One region of the Sporosarcina sp. FSL K6-3508 genome, then DNA from elsewhere that is predicted to be linked to it. Evidence: riboswitches for the same ligand, from Rfam matches in the RefSeq annotation. Region 1 holds a riboswitch; the other holds the start of a gene.
What was found. A riboswitch is a leader RNA that binds a small molecule or an ion and turns the genes downstream of it on or off. The one in region 1 is predicted to bind lysine.

Region 2: linked by a shared signal. The riboswitch ahead of MKX97_RS12580 (Na+/H+ antiporter NhaC family protein) and the one ahead of dapA (4-hydroxy-tetrahydrodipicolinate synthase) in region 1 are both predicted to bind lysine.

What each region holds. Positions count from the first base shown of each region.
Region 1 covers NZ_CP152016.1:3,066,807-3,072,388, forward strand. The annotation lists gene MKX97_RS15250 (TRAP transporter large permease) at 1-145, opposite strand, end outside; gene MKX97_RS15255 (TRAP transporter small permease) at 142-648, opposite strand; gene MKX97_RS15260 (TRAP transporter substrate-binding protein) at 843-1,859, opposite strand; lysine riboswitch at 2,370-2,548, shown strand; gene dapA (4-hydroxy-tetrahydrodipicolinate synthase) at 2,669-3,553, shown strand; gene MKX97_RS15270 (biotin transporter BioY) at 3,646-4,197, opposite strand; gene MKX97_RS15275 (catalase) at 4,435-5,582, opposite strand, start outside.
Region 2 covers NZ_CP152016.1:2,521,868-2,527,449, reverse strand. The annotation lists gene MKX97_RS12595 (sulfite exporter TauE/SafE family protein) at 1-504, shown strand, start outside; gene MKX97_RS12590 (bifunctional UDP-sugar hydrolase/5'-nucleotidase) at 501-1,889, shown strand; gene yunB (sporulation protein YunB) at 1,936-2,703, shown strand; lysine riboswitch at 2,759-2,933, shown strand; gene MKX97_RS12580 (Na+/H+ antiporter NhaC family protein) at 3,114-4,682, shown strand; gene MKX97_RS12575 (sodium-dependent transporter) at 4,846-5,582, shown strand, end outside.

The DNA.
Region 1 (5,582 bases):
TAAATGCTTGTTGCACGATGGAACCTAATGGTAGATCAGTAGCAACTATCATAGTAAATAAAGCGGATGCACCAAGAGATATAGCGATGGGGACGCCAATTAACATGAGAACAAAAAAACTGATAAATAAAACCGCTATCGTCATTGTTCTACCCCCTCTATATCTTCTTCCAATAAATCGCCTTTTATAATGTTTCTAAATTGCTGGATTAATCGAAGAACCATTAAAAATGCACCAAGAGGGATCACCGTGTATGGTATCGCCATAAGAATCCCCATAGAAGGCGCTTTTTGACCTGTTTCTACCAGCTGTAAAATAAACTGTGTTCCTTTAAAGGTGATGAATACCATGAACGAGAAAAATAAAAATGTAGCCAAAAGATCTAATAGTTTTTTCCATTTCTCGTTAAGTAAATCTCTAAAAACAGTTACTCGGATATGGCCGCCTGTTTTGATGGCTAAACTTGCACCAATCCAAACTTGGGCAACGTGGATATACCTTGCAAACTCTTCACCCCAAATCAGACCACTTCCTAGGAAATAACGGAATAGAGCCTGACTAAAAATCATAAGTAAAATAGCAACCATTGTAAGTATTAAAAATATCTCTTCGAATTTCTTTATGAAATGTAGAAATTTCTTCACCATTTACCCTCTCCACTCATTCGATATATAGCATGACTTTCTTGCTCTTAGATGCATTTATATAGAGTGTTTACTACTATACGCTTGACGCATTATTGCGTTCTTACTATTACGACAGCCGAAATGTTTTAGTTTAAAATTTCTCCCGATTATCGATATAGAATTGACAATCGGGATGAATTTGCATAATTAATATATTAGTTTCTTACTAATTCCATGATGTCGTGGCCAAGTTCCTTTTCATACTTGTCATAAACAGGCTTTAACTTTTCGATAATCGCCTTTTTTGTCTCATCAGGTAAAACATTTACTTTAAGCTCTTTTTCTAAAAGTTCCATTGCTTTTTCATCATACTCTACGGATACTTCTCTCTCATGCTTTGTAAATGCATCTCCTGCTTCATCAACAACAGACTGAAGATCTTCAGGCAATGAATCGTAAAAAGCTTTATTCATAACAAGTGATTCCGCTGTAAATGAATGATTCATCACTGTCATATATTCCTGAACTTCATAAATTTTCGAACTATCGATCAATTGGGCCGTCGTTTGCATGCCGTCAAAAATATTTTGCTGGAGTGCAGAATATAATTCACCGAATGCATACGGTTGTGGATTAGCTCCCAACTCTTTCAAGCTATCCAAGTGAATGTTATTTTCCATCGTACGAAGTTTCATTCCTTTAAAATCTTCAATCTTCTCAATAGGTTTTATGTTGTTAGTCATCTGAGTCATACCTGCACTGCCCCAACCTATACCTTTCAGCTGATTCTCCTCCAACTTTTCTTTTAGGAGATCGCCTAACTCACCATCCAATTTGCTATTCGCATCTTCTACATCATCGAATACGAATAAGAAATCAAGAGCCATAAATTCTTTTACGAAGTTTGTAAGAGGTGCAGTGGCTGGACTCGCTGCTTGAATATTACCAGCCTGCACAGCTTCGATGGCTTCTCTTTCAGATGCGTAAAGCTCTCCGTTAGAAAACACTTCAACTTGCAATCTTCCGTCAGATTTTTCTTCTGCTACTTTTTTAAACTCCATCAGCCCTTTATGAAGTGCAGAATCTTCTTCAACTGAGTTAGAAATAGTCATCTTGTACTTTTTATCTGAGGATCCATTTTCAGCACCCTCGGCTGTGTCGCCAGAATCTCCGCAACCAGCAATAATAAGAGCGAATGCCATTATTGCAAACATCAAGATTTTCTTCATCATGTAATTACCCCCTAATAGTTTTTAAAACTACTAAACTTTTAAAAAAATAAAACGAAAAATTAATACGAGATGTCGATTCAGACAATTTAACCGCTTACATTTTCGGCCTCAAGATAATGAAGTTCAACCTTAGTCCCTTAACCCCCTATTTATTTTTATACACTAAAAAACTTTTATTACCACATCATCATCTTATTGTAAGTATATTTTAATAGTCTAAACATTACAAATAACTTTTGTATATAAGGTTATAGCATTTAACTATGCGTTATCTAACTTTTTAGATTATATATAGGAAAGCTATACCATCACTACCAACTTAAGCATCGTTGATTTTTGATAAAAAGTTATTCACGAAAATAAATCTTTAGCATTTATAAAGACAAAAAAGAACATCAAAAATCTCTATAAGATTCAGCATTTATAGTTTCAATAAGTTTAAGTTGCAATTGCATTAGATAACAGGTAGAGTGGTAGTAATTAAACATTCACTTATTTCGAAACCTTCGAAGTAAGGATAGAGGCGCAAAAACCATCAGTACACAATTCGAGGATGATGAGATCCTATGAAGATTGTGGAAAGGGGAATTTGCCGAAGCGGAAGGGATTCTCATTGTCTCGAAGCTGGTTCTGGGCTGAACAAGTGCAGAATTGTCATATAGGCGACTATATGGAGGGCTATCTTGCAAAGAAATAATTCATTATTTCAAAGCAGTAACGAGCCCCTCGTTGCTGCTTTTTGCGTTCAATGACTTACCCGCCCTCCACCCTCTATGTTTTTTAATAAAAAGATAGGATGTGGAGAAAAGATGAATTTTGGACAAATTGTAACTGCTATGGTAACTCCGTTTGATGGACGAGGAGAAATTGACTTTGCCGCTACCAAAAACTTGATCAATCATTTACTTGCCAATGGATCGGATGGTCTGGTCGTTTCAGGTACAACGGGAGAATCGCCTACGTTGACGAACGAAGAAAAAGTGGAGCTATTCAAGTTCACCGTGGAAGTGACCGGTGGAAGAGCACCAGTCATTGCTGGAACAGGTACAAACAACACGAGAGAATCAATTGAACTGACAAGACAAGCGGAGGACGCCGGAGTCGATGCGATCATGCTCGTTGCGCCTTATTACAATAAGCCTTGTCAAGAAGGCATGTATCAGCACTTCAAGACAATTGCAGAAGCTACTTCACTGCCAGTTATGCTGTACAATATTCCTGGACGCAGTGCTGTCAACATGAGTGCAGAGACGATCATCAGACTAGCCGAAATTCCGAACATCGTTGCTGTCAAAGAAGCGAGCGGAAATTTAGATACGATGGCTGAGATCATTGACCATACGCCTAAGGACTTCTCCTTATATAGCGGTGATGATGGACTAACACTTCCCGTACTAGCAATCGGCGGAACAGGAGTCGTTTCCGTGTCTGCACACGTGATCGGCAATGAAATGCAAACGATGATCAACCATTTCAAAAATGGCAACGTCCAGGAAGCAGCCAACGAACACCGCTGTCTTCTGCCAATCATGAAAGAACTCTTTGCCGCACCGAACCCATCATCTGTTAAAGCGGCATTAAACTTAAAAGGGGTACCTGTCGGGGGCGTACGTTTGCCTATACTCCCTTTACCTGACTCACAGCTAAAATCTTTAAAGCAAGTTTTAGCTATCCATGAGGAAATAACTTTCTAAAAGTAAATTCTGCAATTATGCTGAAACCCAATAAAAGGTACCAAGTTCGCAATGTATCCAGATCCTTCTGCGAACTTGGTACCTTATTCACTTTAAGCAAGCAATAACCGATTAGCCATTAATCGACCACGTATCAATATCCCTGCCCATGCAGCAAGAAACGCTTTGATGAACCCGCCAATTAAGAACGGTACAAATCCTGCCATAAATGCAGCAGTCCAAGAAAGTTCAGCTATAAATTTCAGCCAAACTGTTCCGAAGAACAACGTGATGAACATTCCAATAACATTTGCAATCATGGCCTGTCCAAAAGAAAAACTAGTGCGTTCCATATAATACCCCATAATGAATGTAGCCGGAATAAAGCCAACGAGGAATCCACCTGTCGGACCAAAAACGACACCTAATCCTGCAGACATCCCTGAAAACACAGGAATTCCTACCGCACCCATCGCTAAATAAACAAGCACTGAAATAGTTCCATAACGAGAACCTAAAATCGTTGCAGCCAAACCAATTGCCAATGTTTGCCCGGTAATCGGAACCAACGGCAGCGGAATGGTCAGCTGTGCCATTACCCCAATAATTGCCGCAAATAATGCAGTGACAATCATCATTTGAAGTTTAGATCTTGAATCTGTCATTCCCAGTATCCCCCTACTTTAGTCAACTAATAAAACCACTCGGTTGACAATTATTTTATATTACATAAATTTGTATGTCAATTGTTTTTCATTAATAAAATACCGGTTGTAAGGCTATTCTTTTTTGTTTTAAGATTTGCGGCAATGCCTACAAACATTGACATTTGAATTTTCCTGAATTTAAAAAACCCTTATCTCTCAGGGGAAGAGAGATAAGGGCGATACTGGTTTGGCAGCTTAATAAGGGTCTGCCTCATGTCCTTTTTCTACTGCGTCTTCAACAGCCTCTTTTGCTTCAGGCGTGCCTTGTCCAAATTTCGACTGTCCGGATTCACGTCCTGGAATGGTTTGCTCTGCCAACATTTCCTTCAGTTCCTTCATTTTCTGGTCAATGCCTTCTTTTACAAGACGGCCATAGTTCTCGTCTGCCTTCGTAAAATGCTCCACCATTGCGTCTTGAATGCTTGGATCACAAACAGCGAGTGCGTCCGATAGGTTTTTAATTAATTCTTCTCGTTCCCACTCTTCAAAGCTACGAAACGTTTCGCCTGCCTGGCCATAATTATTCGGACGGTCAATCGGTGCGCTCATTGCAGCTGCGTTATATGTTGGTCGATGCGGAGGTCGTTCTGCACCATTTTCCTTAAATCCGCCAAGCATAGATGGTTCGTAATTGATATGTGGATTTTCACCTGATTCACGCGGGTCGCGGTGATCCATTTGACCGCGTTGCTGATTAGTTCGGACTGCTGTTTTAGGCGCGTTCACAGGTAGCTGCAAGTAATTGGTTCCTACCCGGTAACGCTGTGTATCGGAGTAGGAAAATGTACGGCCCTGCAGCATCTTGTCATCCGAAAAATCCATGCCATCTACTAATACTCCTGTGCCAAATGCAGCTTGTTCAATATCCGTATGGAAGTCTTCCGGATTACGATCGAGTACCATACGCCCAACTGGCAGCCATGGAAATTTATCTTCAGGCCAAAGTTTTGTATCATCGAGCGGGTCGAAGTCAAGTTCAGGATGATAGCCATCCTCCATAATCTGTACAAACATTTCCCATTCAGGATAGTCTCCGCGCTCTATCGCTTCATGCAAATCCTGTGTCGCATGTCCAACATTTTTTGCTTGAATGGCATTCGCATCTTCCTGTGTCAAGTTGCGGATTCCCTGTTTCGGCTCCCAGTGATATTTCACAAGAACAGCTTCTCCTTTATCATTGACCCACTTATACGTGTTGACTCCGGAGCCTTGCATGTGACGATATGTTGCTGGAATACCCCACGGCGAGAACAAGAAGGTAATCATATGAATCGATTCCGGCGAGCGTGAAACGAAGTCAAACATTCGTTGCGGGTGTGGCACATTGGAAACAGGATCCGCTT
Region 2 (5,582 bases), 540 kb from region 1:
TTATATTTCGGTATTTTACTGATCGTATTGTCCACCCTGCTACTGACTAGGAAGTACTTGAAGCCAATTCGTTGGTTTGTCGATAACGGCAAAAAGATTTCATTTACCGATCCGCAAGGTGAGACACATCTGTATGGCTATCCAATTTGGTTTGCTGTCTTATTGTCGCTGTTCATCGGTCTGACATCTGGTTTATTCGGAATCGGCGGAGGTACGATGATCGTACCTGCAATGATATTATTGTTCTTATTCCCGCCGCATGTAGCGGTAGCAACGTCGATGCTGATGGTGTTCTTGTCGGCAGTCGTCAATTCGATTTCGCATATTTCACTTGGAAATGTGCCGTGGCTTTACACCATACCAGTTGTCCCGGGAGCATATCTCGGTGGAATGCTAGGCGCTTATTTAAATGGCAAAATGAAATCAGATACATTGGTTTTAGTCATACGTATCATTTTACTCGTCTTTGGATTGCATTCAATCTATGAGGGGATTTGGGGATGACCTATATGAAAGAAACGGTAGCTACGATTCACATTTATCATACCAACGACATACATAGCCATTTCGAAAATTGGCCGCAGATCAGACGTTTTCTGAAGCAACGTAAAGAGCAGGCGGAAGAGGCAGGCGAGGCTTGTTTCATTTTTGATATTGGTGATCATGTTGACCGATCCCATCCTTTTACAGAAGGAACGGACGGCAAGGGCAACGTGAAGTTATTGAATGAAGTAGGATATGATGCCGTGACAATCGGCAATAATGAAGGGATCACCATGTCTAAACAGACGCTTGAAACGTTATATGAAGATGCTCTGTTTGATGTATTGATCTGTAATTTGAAAGAGCTAAATGGAGAGCAGCCAGTTTGGGCAAAGTCTTCTGAAATATTTGAAACGACAGATGGCGTGAGGGTTGGAGTGATCGGAGCCACTGCACCGTACTATGCTTTTTATCGACAGCTTGGCTGGAAAGTGACAGAGCCGCGTAAAGAAATCCGGGAACAGTTAGTTCGTATTCGACAACAAGCAGATCTCGTGGTTTGCTTATCACATTTAGGCATCAATGAAGATCGCCTTCTGGCTGCGGAATATCCGGCATTAGATATTATTTTAGGAGGACATACCCACCATTTATTGAAGGACGGAGAATGGATTGAGGATACATTGCTTGGTGCGGCAGAGAAGTTTGGTCATTACATCGGCCATATCCAAGTCGAGATCGATCGCATGACGAATCAGGTTGTCCATATGGAGGCCGGTGTGTTTCCTACCAATACGATGGAGCAAACAGCAGAAGATGTTGAACAGGTGAATGCCTATCTTTCTGAAGGAGAGGAAGCTTTGCAAGTGCCTGTCTTCTATAACCCTTCCCCGCTGGCTCAGAAGCTGACAGCAGAAAGCCCGCTTTCATCCTTTTTCGGACGTGCGCTTTTAGCTTATACGCATGCGGAATGTGCACTTTTTAACGCCGGGATTTTCCTTGGAAGTCTAGACGAGGGTTGGGTGACAAGAGGTGATTTACATTCGTTGTTGCCGCATCCGATCAATCCTTGCATCGTACACTTGGACGGTTCGGAATTACTTCAGGTTTATGAACAATCACTTGATCCGAAGTGGACGGAATTGGAAATCAAAGGTTTGGGATTCCGGGGAACATTCATGGGAAGCATGGTTCATGAAAGATTATTCCGCAATCAGGACGGACAATTATTTGCAGGCAACCGGGCAGTGGAGCCTGGCGAAACGTATAGGCTCGCTACATTGGATATGTTTACATTCGGATTTTTCTTTCCTCTATTAAAGGATGTTCCTAAAGAATATATCATGCCTGAGATGATTCGCGATGTCCTAGGCTGGTATGGAAAAAAATATTTTAATGAGAGCTAGTATGTCCGCCTCCTGATTCGCATAATGTGAAGCAGGAGGCGTCGTTTTGCGGTTTTATACGAATCAAAAAAGACCGAGAAAAAGAAGTTATGCGAGAAATTGGCTGAGGTTGATCATTCCGACGATTTTCATAGCAGTCGCCTTATTTTTTTACTCAGTCAATAAACAGCTGACCCCAATCTATACGCAATATGCTGAAAAACAAACGCAGAAAATAGCCAGCCATGTAATCAGCCAAGCGATCAATGCACGATCTACGAGCGTGTATGATATCAATGAAATAATTGAAAATGTGCCGGATGAGACACGAGATACCGTCACGACGAAATTTAATACGGAAATCATCAGTCAGGTTATGGCGGAAGTTCATCAATTGGTTGAAGATCACCTCGAACGTGCAGAAGGTGGCGATCTAGACATGCTGCCGCCGTTAGGTGATTTGGAGTATAATCCTGAAATGATGGCGAAAGAGCAAGGCGTCGTTTTCTTTGTCCCGCTCGGGCAAGCGACCAATATTCCGTTGCTCGGCAACTTGGGTCCGAAAATTCCGATCCGTTTTCATGTCATGGGAAACGTCCACACCGATGTGGAAACGGATATACAGGAATTCGGGATAAATAATGCCTATGTAGAAGTGACCTTGCTGGTGAACGTGAATGTTCAGATTATCGTTCCGCTTGCAACGAGTAAGAGCGTAGTAACGCAGAGAATGCCTGTCGCGATGGGCTTGATCAGAGGAAAAGTTCCGCAAATTTATTCGAAAGGAGAGCAGACGCCGGCACAAATAGAGGTTCCGTTGCAAGAACCGGAATAAAAGGCTATTGTGAACAATGTCGATTATTGCTACACTGTTAAAAGAAGAATATCGAGACTTACGTAGAGGTTGCATTGTTTATAAGTATTTTGCGAGAGAGTGACGTCGATGACCGCAATTGAAAGGAGACAATGCCGAAGTTTGAGAAGGGTCAACTTCTCAGGTTGGGGTCATTTCGAAGAGGAATGATCTTGTCATACAGCGGTAATGTATGGAGCGCTACAACAGCCGGATGATCCGTATCCATTTATCTTGTACATGATGATTGATTCGCAGATGAACTGTTAAGCCGACTCCTACACGTTTGTAACATGTTGGAGTCGGCTTTTTCTCTGTAATAGGCTTTCCCTTCTTCGACTGACCATCTACTTTTCGATACAATCTACCGACTAGAAAGAGGAGGAATTAATATGATTGGAACATGGGTATCCATTTTGCCTCCTGTTATCGCTATCGTGATGGTATTGGTGACGAGGAGAGTATTACTATCGTTAGGAGCTGGGATTGTCACAGCCGCTTTACTCATCGCGGAATTTTCCCCAATGGAAACATTGAAAAATGTTTGGACAGCTATGACGATTTCATTTTGGGATGACGGATTGAATACGTATAATATATTTATTATGTTGTTTTTATTATTGCTTGGTGTCATTACGGCATTTGTCAGCCTGTCCGGCGGCAGTGCGGCCTTTGCGAGATGGGCGGTCACACGAATTCGTACGCAGCGTGGAGCGAAACTGTTGACGATGATTTTGGGAATCGCAATTTTTGTAGATGACTACTTTAACTCTTTAGCGGTTGGACAAATTGCAAGACCGATTACGGATCAGCATAAAATATCTCGTGCAAAACTAGCTTATTTCATTGATTCTACGTCTGCACCGATTTGCGTAGTATCTCCAATTTCAAGTTGGGGGGCATTCTTGATCGGGCAGCTTGCTCTTATACTTGGGACGACAGCCGCTGTTAGCTATTCGCCGTTAACTGCCTTTATTCTGATGGCGCCGATGAATTTCTATGTAATCGCCACATTGTCCATGGTCTTTTTCTTCGCTTGGACGAATAATGATTTCTTTGAAATGAAGAAACATGAAGATCGGGCAGTAAATGAAGGTTTGCTGTATGATCCGGAAAAAGAGATACCAGGTGAGCTGAAAGAAGAGTTTCCTGAACACTCTTATGGGAAAGTTCGCGATCTGGTTGCACCTATCGTGACGTTAATTGTCGTGACGCTTGGAATGATGGTCTATACTGGCTATCAAGAAGCGGGTGTCTTCGATATTTGGGCTATATTCGAAAATACAGATGTGCCGAAATCATTAGTAGTTGGTGGCGTTACAGCTACACTGTTGGCTATGTTCTTATATGTTCTGCAAATGAAAGTGAATAAAACAGCAAGTGTTTCTTGGATGGGCCGTGCATTCATCAGCGGTTTGAAAGCGATGATGCCAGCGATTCTGATTTTGATTTTCGCTTGGGGCTTAACTGAGTTAATTGCTACACTTGATACAGGTCTTTTCCTGTCAACAATGGTAGATCAATTGAATATTCCAGTAGCTTTCTTGCCGGTATTGATATTCATTCTGGCGGGACTGATGGCATTTTCAACGGGAACTTCATGGGGATCGTTTGGAATTCTATTGCCGATCGCCGGCACAATTATGGTCAACGCAGAACCCGAATTATTATTGCCAGCGTTATCTGCAGTTCTTGCTGGGGCGGTTTTCGGAGATCACTGTTCGCCGATTTCCGATACGACAATCCTTTCTTCAACGGGTGCAGGCTGTAATCATATGGATCACGTAGCAACACAATTACCGTACGCATTGGTGGCTGCTGGCGTGTCAGCACTTGGTTATTTTGTTCTAGGCATGACTGGTTCCGTTTGGATTGGTTTAGTAGTTGTTATTATAGCATTGATAGTATTATTCACGTACTGGACGGCTAGAGGTAAAAAGCGTCAAGCGCAAGTGGCTTAAAAACTTTAGACTAAGAGTGTCAGCAAGATTCACACTCTTAGTCTAAAATTGTTTTGACATCTTTTACTGTCCTGTTTATACTAAATATACAAAACTTAAATTATCGGAAAATAGTGAATGGTGGTAAGTTTTGAACAACAATACACTAAAAGGAGGAAGTAGTATGGAAAATCGTTCGCAGTGGGGAACGAGAGCTGGTTTTATATTAGCGGCAGTGGGTTCGGCAGTCGGGCTTGGTAATATTTGGCGCTTTCCTTATGTCGCATATGAAAATGGCGGCGGGGCATTTTTTATCCCCTATTTGTTCGCGCTATTGACCGCCGGTATTCCGATTTTAATCTTGGAATTCACGATCGGTCATAAATATCGTGGATCGGCACCATTATCTTTTTTCCGTTTGAATGGAAAAAAGACAGAATTTCTAGGTTGGTGGGGGATATTTGTATCCTTTGTCATATCCACTTATTACGCCGTGATTATTGCATGGGCCATGAAGTATACGATTTATTCGTTTAGTTTATCTTGGGGAAAAGACCCTGAGGCTTTCTTCTTTGGGGACGTCTTAAAAATAGCGGATAACCCGGGAGAAGTTGGAGGTTTGGTTGGAGGAGTAGCATTGCCGCTGTTGCTCGTCTGGGCGATTTGTTTTATCATCTTGCTGGGCGGAGTCAAGAAAGGGATCGAGTTGGCGAATCGGATATTTATTCCTGTCCTATTTATACTCTTTTTATTCGTCGTCATTCGTGCGATTACTCTTGACGGAGCGATGGTAGGTTTGGATGCTTTCTTCAAACCGGATATTGATAAGTTATTAAGTCCGCGTGTGTGGGTCGCGGCATATGGACATATTTTCTTTAGTTTATCGATTGCGTTCGCCATCATGATAACGTACTCCAGTTA